DNA from 2 places in the Nonomuraea longicatena genome. Region 2 is predicted to be linked to the other one. Evidence: riboswitches for the same ligand, from Rfam matches in the RefSeq annotation. Region 2 holds a riboswitch; the other holds the start of a gene.
What was found. A riboswitch is a leader RNA that binds a small molecule or an ion and turns the genes downstream of it on or off. The one in region 2 is predicted to bind S-adenosylmethionine.
Positions count from the first base shown of each region.

Region 1 (4,409 bases), on a different contig from region 2:
GCTCGAGAGAACGATACCCGTCCATCAGGATCGCGGAGTAATGGACGAATACATCCTTTCCACCGTCGACCGCGATGAAGCCGTAGCCCTTGTCCGCGTTGAACCACTTGACGGTGCCCTGCGCCACTTCCGACTCCTCTTACTGGGTTCAGGACCCCACCCATTCCTTTGTGAGATCCACGAGCGCCCGCCTTTTCCGGAAAACTGGCAGACGATCGCCCTCGACCATACCTGTGGCATGCCGTTGGGCAACAGAGTCAATCGGCAAACTGCAGATTTCATCCTTTGAAGAGTTGAATTTTCCAGAAATGACAAGGGGCACTCCCGTTCGGGAGTGCCCCATCGACAGGGGGTTGGGGGGTCAGCCGCCCGCGACCGCCGGTATGATCGAGATCTCGGCGCCCTCAGGGGCCGCCGTGTCGAGTCCGTCGGCGAATCGGACGTCCTCTTGCCCAACGTAAACGTTGACGAAACGTCGAATCTTGCCCGATTCATCCAGAATGCGGGCGCCGATCCCGGGGTAGTCCGCGTCCAGCTTCTGAAGGACCTCGCGAAGCGTCGAGCCCTCGCCGCTGACTTCCGCGTTACCCCCAGTGTACGTGCGCAGAATGGTGGGAATCCGCACAGAAACGCTCATGCTAAAACTTCCTTTCAGGTGCTCAGATCGCGCGGAACGCGTCGAGGGAGGGGCGGATGACCGCGCTGGGTGCGGCGATCGACGACACCGCGTCAAGGGTCTTGAGGCCGTCACCGGTGTTGAGCACGACGGTCTCGGCCTCCGGGTCGAGCGTGCCCGCTTCGACGAGCTTCTTCAGCACGCCCACGGTCACCCCGCCCGCGGTCTCGGCGAAGATGCCCTCCGTCGCGGCCAACAGCTTCACCGCATCCACGATCTCGGCGTCGGTGACGTCCTCGACGCCCCCGCCGGTACGGCGCGCGATGTCCAGCACGTACGGCCCGTCCGCCGGGTTGCCGATGGCCAGCGACTTGGCGATGGTGTCCGGCTTGACCGGCTGCACCACCTCGTGCCCCGCCTTGTAGGCCGCCGACACCGGCGAGCACCCCTGCGCCTGCGCCCCGAAGATCTTGTAGGGGGTGTCCTCGACCAGCCCGAGCGCCACGAGCTCCTTGAAGCCCTTGTCGATCTTGGTGAGCTGCGACCCGGAGGCCACCGGGATGACGATCTGCTCGGGCAGCCGCCAGCCGAGTTGCTCGGCGATCTCGTACGCCAGCGTCTTGGACCCCTCCGCGTAGTAGGGCCGCAGGTTCACGTTGACGAAGCCCCACTTGTCGCCGAGCGGGTCGCCGATGAGCTCCGAGCAGAACCGGTTGACCTCGTCGTAGGTTCCCTCGATGCCGATCAGCCTGCCGCCGAACACCCGGGCCATCGCGATCTTGGCCTGTTCGAGGTCGGCGGGGATGAACACGCAGGCGTCGAGCCCGGCGCGGGCGGCCGCCGCGGTGACGGCCCCGGCCAGGTTGCCGGTGGAGGAGCAGGAAAGCGTGTGGAAGCCGAAGGTGCGGGCCGCCTCGACGGCGATGGCCACCACCCGGTCCTTGAAGGAGTGGGTGGGGTTGCCCGAGTCGTCCTTGACGTGCAGCGAGCGCAGTCCGAGTGCGCGCCCGAGGTTGTCGGCCCTGACCAGGTTGGTCCAGCCGGGGTTCATGTTCCGTTTGGCCGCCACGTCGGCGGGCACCGGGAGCAGCGCCCGGTAACGCCAGATGCTGGTGGGTCCGGCCGCGATCTGCTCGCGGGTGACCGTACCGAAGTCGTAGGCCACTTCCAGTGGCCCGAAACACTCCAGACACGCGAAGCTGGGGCCGAGGTCGTAGCGGGCGCCGCACTCGCGGCAGGACAGAGCGACAGCGGGACCGAATTCAAGCGACACGAAGCGAGGCCTTCCCTCATCTTCGTCTGCGGCCACCTTGACCACAGACCGGAATTGGCACCTTGTCCCGGTCGGCCTCGCCCTGTCGCGAGTCACAAGCCGGGAGGGTTGCCGGGGCTTCGCAGGGCCGGTCCCTCCACCCCTCTGGATGAGCAATATGGAGTTGTTGAAATGGACTCTACCTGGTCAAGACGGACAGCTAACCACCTGTCTCGCCAGATGAGACCTACCGTCTCACCGATAATCCTCGCCGAGGAGTCCCTGCACGTGCTTCCGAGCCTGGTGGATGCGTGATTTCGCGGTGCCGAGCGGGATACCTAGCTGTTCGGCCACTTCGTTGTAGTCGAGTTGGACGATGTCACGCAGCACCAGCGCCTGCGCCAGGTCCGGCTTGGCGGCCTCCAGCGACTCCATCGCGTCGAGCAGGTCGAGCCGCGACCCGGCGATCACGCTCACCCTGCGCACGTCCGGCCGCTGCATCGGCAGTTCGTCGGAGGTCTGCTCGGCCGCCCGGCGCTTCAGCGACCGGTACGTCGTGCGCGCGCAGTTGGCCGTCACGATGTGCAGCCACGTGCTGAATCTCGCCCTCCCCTCGAAGCGGCCGATGTTGCGCGCCACGGCGAGGAGCGTGTCCTGGCAGGCCTCCTCGGCGTCCTGGTGGTAGGGCAGGATCCGGGCACAGTGCCGCAGCACGTCCGGTTCGATCCGTCTCAGGAGCTCGCCGAGCGCGCGGTGGTCTCCACCGGCCGCGGAGCGGGCGAGTTCCTCGGTCAGCTCATCAAGCGCCATAGCGGGATCCTATGAGCGGAGGGAAGCTCAATGAACAACATCCTGGTCGCCTCCAACCGGGGTCCTGTCTCCTACACATGCTCCGAGCAGGGCGAACTCACCGTGAGACGGGGCAGCGGCGGTCTGGTTTCCGGCCTGTCGGACACCAGCGGCGACGACCTGCTGTGGGTGTGCGCGGCGATGTCGGAGGCCGACCGGCAGGCCGCGCGCGGCGCCCGGAAGGGCCGCCTCGACCCGGCGGGCCACGGCCGGCTGCGCATGCTGGACCTGCCGCCCGCGACCTTCGATCGCGCCTACAACGGCGTGGCCAACTCCACCCTGTGGTTCGTCCACCACCTGCTCTACGACACACCCGTGAGCCCGCGCTTCGACGCGGCCTTCCGGCGCGAGTGGGCCGCCTACCGCGACTACAACGAGGCGTTCGCCTCGGCCCTGGCCGAGGAGGCGGCACCGGAGGCCCGGGTTCTGGTGCAGGACTACCACCTCACGCTGGTCCCCGCCATGCTCAGGTCCGCCCGGCCCGACCTGCGCGTCGCCCACTTCAGCCACACGCCGTGGGCCCCGCCCGAGTACTTCTCGCTGCTGCCGGACGACGTCGCCGCGCAGGTGCTGGGCGGCATCCTGGGCGCCGAGCACGCGGGTTTCCTCACCGCGCGCTGGGCGCGGGCCTTCACCGACTGCTGCGCGAACCTGCTCGGCGCGCAGACCGACGGCAGAGGCGTCACCCTCGGCGGCAGGACCACCCGTCTCGGCGTCCACAGCCTGGGCGTGGACGGCGAGGCGCTGTGGCGCCGCGCCCACGAACCCGACGTGGAGACCTGCCTCGCGGCCCTCAGGGAGCAGGTCGGCGACCGGCGGCTGATCGTCCGCATCGACCGCGCCGAGCTGTCGAAGAACATCGTGCGCGGCCTGGCCGCCTACCGCGAGTTCCTCGCCGCCCACCCCGAGTGGCACGGCCGGGTGGTCCACCTGGTCTTCGCCTACCCCTCCCGCCACGACCTGCCCGGGTACCGCGCCTACACGGCCGCCGTGCGGCAGGCCGCCGAGGAGATCAGGCACGAGTACGGCACCGCCGACTGGGACCCCCTGGTCCTCGACCTGGCGGACGACTACCCCCGCAGCCTGGCCGCCTACCGGCTGGCCGACGTGCTGGTGGTCAACCCGGTCCGCGACGGCATGAACCTGGTGGCCAAGGAGGGCCCGGTGCTGTCGCGCCGCTGCGCGCTCGTGCTCTCGCGCGAGGCGGGGGCCGCCGCCGAGCTGGGCGCGGACGCGCTGGTGGTCAATCCGTACGACGTGCTGGAGACCGCGCGGGCGCTGCGCATGGCCCTGGAGATGCCGGAGGACGAGCGGCTGCGGCGCGGCGCCCGGCTGGCCACGGCGGCGACGAGCCTGCCGCCGAGACGATGGCTTGCCGCGCAGCTCACCGCCCTGACTTAATACGCTAAGTGACCACAGTCCGGATCCGGCTGACCCGGGACCTCCCCACCTGGCTGATCTACCTTCAACTGGGCACTTTCGCCACTTACCTCTACACCCTGAGCGCCGCCCTCCCCCTCCTCCGCGAGGAGCAGGGGGTCTCCGACTCGGTCGTGGCCCTCCACGGCACCGCGATGGCGGCGGGCACCCTCCTCGCCGGCCCGCTCCTGCCCTGGCTGGCCCGCAGGTACAGCGGACGGGCCGTCGTGTGGATCGGGCTCGCGGGCGTCAACGCCGGCCTGCTGCCGGTCT
Region 1 is NZ_BAAAHQ010000040.1:26,294-30,702, reverse strand. Features, by position in the region: gene ABD120_RS30825 (cold-shock protein) at 1-127, opposite strand, end outside; gene ABD120_RS30820 (MoaD/ThiS family protein) at 362-637, opposite strand; gene thrC (threonine synthase) at 660-1,889, opposite strand; SAM riboswitch class I at 1,903-2,044, opposite strand; gene ABD120_RS30810 (RNA polymerase sigma factor) at 2,124-2,678, opposite strand; gene ABD120_RS30805 (alpha,alpha-trehalose-phosphate synthase (UDP-forming)) at 2,709-4,118, shown strand; gene ABD120_RS30800 (MFS transporter) at 4,127-4,409, shown strand, end outside.
Region 1: it holds a riboswitch for S-adenosylmethionine, as region 2 does, so the genes downstream of both, thrC (threonine synthase) here and ABD120_RS33910 (aminotransferase class V-fold PLP-dependent enzyme) in region 2, are expected to answer to the same signal.

Region 2 (4,409 bases):
ACGGCTGCCTCGTCCCCGCCGTACCCAACGGGACCTGCGACATCACCGCGCACGTCGCCCTCGACGCGTGCGCGGAGGCCGGGCGGCGGGCGGGCGCGATTTCCACAACATTGTCCACACAGCGCGACCGGCTGCGTGCGCTCGGGCTGACCGCGGAGCGGCCGCCGCTCGAACTCGCGCACCGTGATCCGCCCGGCTATCTGCGGCTGCTCGCCCGCGCCTCGGGCGAGGGCGAGCTGATCGACCCGTACGGCCTCGGCGGCTTCGGCTGGCTCTCCCAGACGGTCCGGGCCGGCTAGATCGCCACCTCCAGCGACTCCAGCCCCCGGATGACGTAGCCGGGCTTCCACACCGGCTCCTTGACCAGCTCCATGGCGGGCGCCTTGGTCAGCAGTGCCCCGAACGACTCGGCCAGCTCGATCCGCGCCAGCGGCGCGCCCAGGCAGAAGTGGATGCCGGCGCCGAAGCTGATGTGCGGGTTGTCCGCCCGGCCCAGATCGAGGCGGTCGGGCTCGACGAAGACCTCGGGATCGCGGTTGGCCGAGCCGAACAGCAGCGCGACCTCGACGCCCTTCGGGATCGCGACGCCGCCGATCTCGATGTCCTCCAGCACCCAGCGCTCGAACATCTGCAGCGGCGTGTCCCAGCGCATCAGCTCCTCGATCGCCGTCGGCAGCAGCGAGTGGTCGGCACGCAGCCGGGCGAGCTCGCCCGGGTTCCTGAACAGCGCCCACCAACCGTTGCCCGTGACGTTCACGGTCGCCTCGTGACCGGCGTTGAGCAGCAGCACACAGGTGCCGACCAGCTCGTCCTCGGTGAGTTCCTCGATCTGGGCGAGCGCGCTGATCAGGTCGTCGCCCGGGTCGCCGCGCCGCTCGGCGGCGAGCCCCCTCAGGTAGCCGGCGAACTCCGTCGCCGCCCTGACGGCCGCGTGCTGGGCCTCAAGGGAGGGGTTCAGCTCGAACATCCCGCACATGTCCGCCGACCAGGGCCGCAGCAGGCCACGGTCGGACTCGGGCACGCCGAGCATCTCGGCGATGACCGTCACCGGCAGCGGCTCGGCCACCTCGGCGATCAGGTCGCCGCCGCCCTGGGCCACGAAGGCGTCCACGAGACCACCGGCGATCTCCTTGACGCGGGGACGCAGCGACTCGACCATCCGGGGCGTGAACGCCCTGGACACCAGGCGGCGCAACCGGGTGTGCTCCGGCGGCTCCAGGTCGAGCATGCCCGCGTTGTTGACCCGCCACCAGGGCTCCTGGAACTCCGGCGGGCTCAGCCGCCCGAACTCCTCGTGGGTCGCCACATGCAGATACGTACGGCCCAGCCGCCGATCCCGCAGCAGCGCGTTGACGTCGGCGTGCCTGGCGACGAGCCACTGGCCGGTCGGCTCGAAGAAGCCGACCGGCGCTTCCCGCCTCAGTTCGGCGTAGGCGTCGTAGGGAAATGCGACGAAATCCGGATTCCAGGGATCAAAACGCACTAGTCCATCTTAGGTTCTGCCTGCTCAAGCTTCGCCCGCCTGGTGCGAACCCGGATGTTGAGGAGTTCGACGATCAAGGAGAAGGCCATCGCGAAGTAGATGTAGCCCTTGGAAACGTGCTGTCCGAAACCATCGGCGACCAGCACCACGCCGATAAGGACGAGGAAGGCCAGCGCCAGCATCTTGATACTCGGGTGCTTCTCCACGAAACGGCTGATCGGCCCGGAGGCGACCAGCATGACGATCACGGAGACGATCACCGCCGCGATCATCACCGGGAGTTCGTCGACCATGCCGACGGCGGTGATGACGGAGTCCAGCGAGAACACGATGTCGAGAATCATGATCTGCACGATCACGGACGCGAACGAGGCGGCCTTGCGCTGCTTCTGGTCGGCCGACTTCAGCTCCATGCTGTGGCCGATCTCGATGGTGGCCTTGGCCAGCAGGAACAGACCGCCGCCCAGGAGAATGAGATCTCGCCCGGAGAACGCGTGACCGAGTACCTCGAAGATCGGTTCTTTCAGCCCCACCACCCACGACAGGGCGAAGAGCAGAAGCAGCCTGCTGATCAGTGCCGCGGCGAGGCCGAGCACTCGGGCGCGGTCACGCTGATGTTCTGGAAGCTTTCCCGCGAGGATCGAGATGAAGATGATGTTGTCGATCCCGAGGACGATCTCCAGCGCCACCAGGGTGAAGAACCCGATCCAGATTTCAGGGTTGGACACCCAGTCCCACATCGTTCAACCTCCACGTTCGGGGACAGTCCCCGCCTTCAACGACCAAACCCCCGAAGAAGTTCTCGCACACACTATTCGTTGTTCCGGGTAAAAAGTGGGGTTGCGGACAACAGCTGAGTGTCGGTTATAGTTCCGACGTAGGTCATGAGTGCCAGCGACAAGCCCCGGCTAGCTGGCCGGCAACCCTCGCGTCCGCGGCGGGGTGCCCCGGGTGAAGACCTGGTCCGCCACGCAGGGTGGTGGGCAAGCGCGGGCTCCGTGGCGCACCAAGGGGTCCCGACGACCCCGGAGGCTTCGCCGTGTCCACGCTCACGATCTTCAGTTCCGTTCCCGCCCAGGCCGACTCCCCCGAGCAGCCCGCGCCGGGCAGCCGGACCGTCCCCACCGTCCTCGGCGGCGACCTGGAGGTCCCGCTCAAGGACGGCCGCACGGTCCACTACGCCAATCTCGACTACGCGGCCAGCGCGCCCTGTCTCGAACCCGTGAGCGCCGCCGTGAACGCCGCCCTGCCCGCCTACTCCAGCGTGCACCGGGGCGCCGGGTACGCCTCCCAGCTCACCACCGCCCGCTACGAGCAGGCCAGGCACAGCGTGCGAGCCTTCGCGGGCGCCCGGTCCGACGACGCCGTCATCTTCACCCGCAACACCACGGACGCCACCAACCTGCTCGCCGGATGCCTGCCCGCCGGCACCACCGCGGTCGTCTTCGACAGCGAGCACCACGCGTCGCTGCTGCCGTGGGACGACGTCGTACGGCTGGCGCCGCCCGCCTTCCCCGGCGAGGCCGTACGGGCCGCCGACAGCGCGCTCGCGGGCATCGCCGGGCCCAAGCTGCTGGTCGTCACCGCCGCCTCCAACGTCACCGGCGAGCTGTGGCCCATCGCCGCGCTGGCCCACATCGCCCACCGGCACGGCGCGCGCATCCTCGTCGACGCCGCCCAGCTCGTGCCCCACCGCCAGCTCAACGTCGCCGCGCTCGACCTCGACTACGTCGCCTTCTCCGGCCACAAGCTGTACGCCCCGTTCGGCGCGGGCGTGCTCATCGGGCGGCGCGACTGGCTGGCCGCCGGCGAGCCGTACCTGAAGGGCGGCGGGGCCGTGAAGGCCGTCGGCGCGGACGGCATCGAGTGGCACGAGGACCCCGAGCCCCGGCACGAGGCGGGCACCCCGAACGTGCTCGGCGCCATCGCGCTCGCCGCCGCCTGCGACGCGCTCGCCGCCACCGGCTGGGCGCCGCTGGTGATCGAGGAGGAGCGGCTGATCGCCCGGCTGCGCGACGGGCTCGCGACCGTGGACGCGGTGCACGAGCTGTCGCTGTGGGGGCCCGACCACCCGCGCGTCGGCATCGTGTCCTTCGTCGTGGACGGCTACAGCGCGCGGGAGGTCGCGGAGGCGCTGTCGAACGAGTACGGCATCGGCGTGCGTGACGGAAAGTTCTGCGCCCACCCGTTCGTCTCCCACCTGCTTGGGGCCGTTGCCGACGGGGGGTGCGAGGACGGGCGGGTCGCCGCCGTGCGCGCCTCGATCGGCATCGGGACCACGGACGAGCACGTGGACCGGCTCGTCGAGGCGCTGCGCGAGCTGGTCAGCCGTTAGAACGCGGCTGGTCGCCGTTCGTCAGCTCGTCGATCGCACGCTGGTCGGCCTCGCTCAGGGAGGACGGCCCGGCCGGGTCCTGGACGGTGCGGACATTGGTCGGGTTCGTCGTGGGGGGCGTGGGCGAGGGGCGCACCTGGGCCACCTCCTGGTCGCGGGCGCGGCGGTCGGCGCGGGCGCGGAACATCGAGTGGACGATGCCGTCGAGGCTGATCCGGCCCGCGCCCAGGGCGAGGAACAACAGGGCGCCGGCGGCCAGGGCACCGACGAGTTCCCATCCGCCGTCGGTGACGAAGACGCCGTTACGGGCGTGGACGAACACGACGGCGCCCACGGTCACGATCAGCAGCGCGAGCGCGGCCACCCGCGTGAGCAGGCCCACGATCAGCAGCGCGCCGCCGAGCAGTTCGGCGGCGGTCGTGAAACCGGCGGCCAGCTCCGGCATCGGCACGCCCGCCTTGGTGAACATCTGCGTGGTCGGGCCGAGGCCGTTCTGCATCTTCTGCGCGCCGTGCGCGACGAAAATCACACCGATCGTCACGCGCGAGATCAGCGCCGCCACATCAAACACTGTCTTCATCAGCGTTACCC
Region 2 is NZ_BAAAHQ010000045.1:49,593-54,001, reverse strand. Features, by position in the region: gene ABD120_RS33925 (SAM-dependent methyltransferase) at 1-299, shown strand, start outside; gene ABD120_RS33920 (cytochrome P450) at 296-1,483, opposite strand; gene ABD120_RS33915 (TerC family protein) at 1,483-2,172, opposite strand; SAM riboswitch class IV at 2,364-2,479, shown strand; gene ABD120_RS33910 (aminotransferase class V-fold PLP-dependent enzyme) at 2,523-3,818, shown strand; gene ABD120_RS33905 (DoxX family protein) at 3,808-4,398, opposite strand.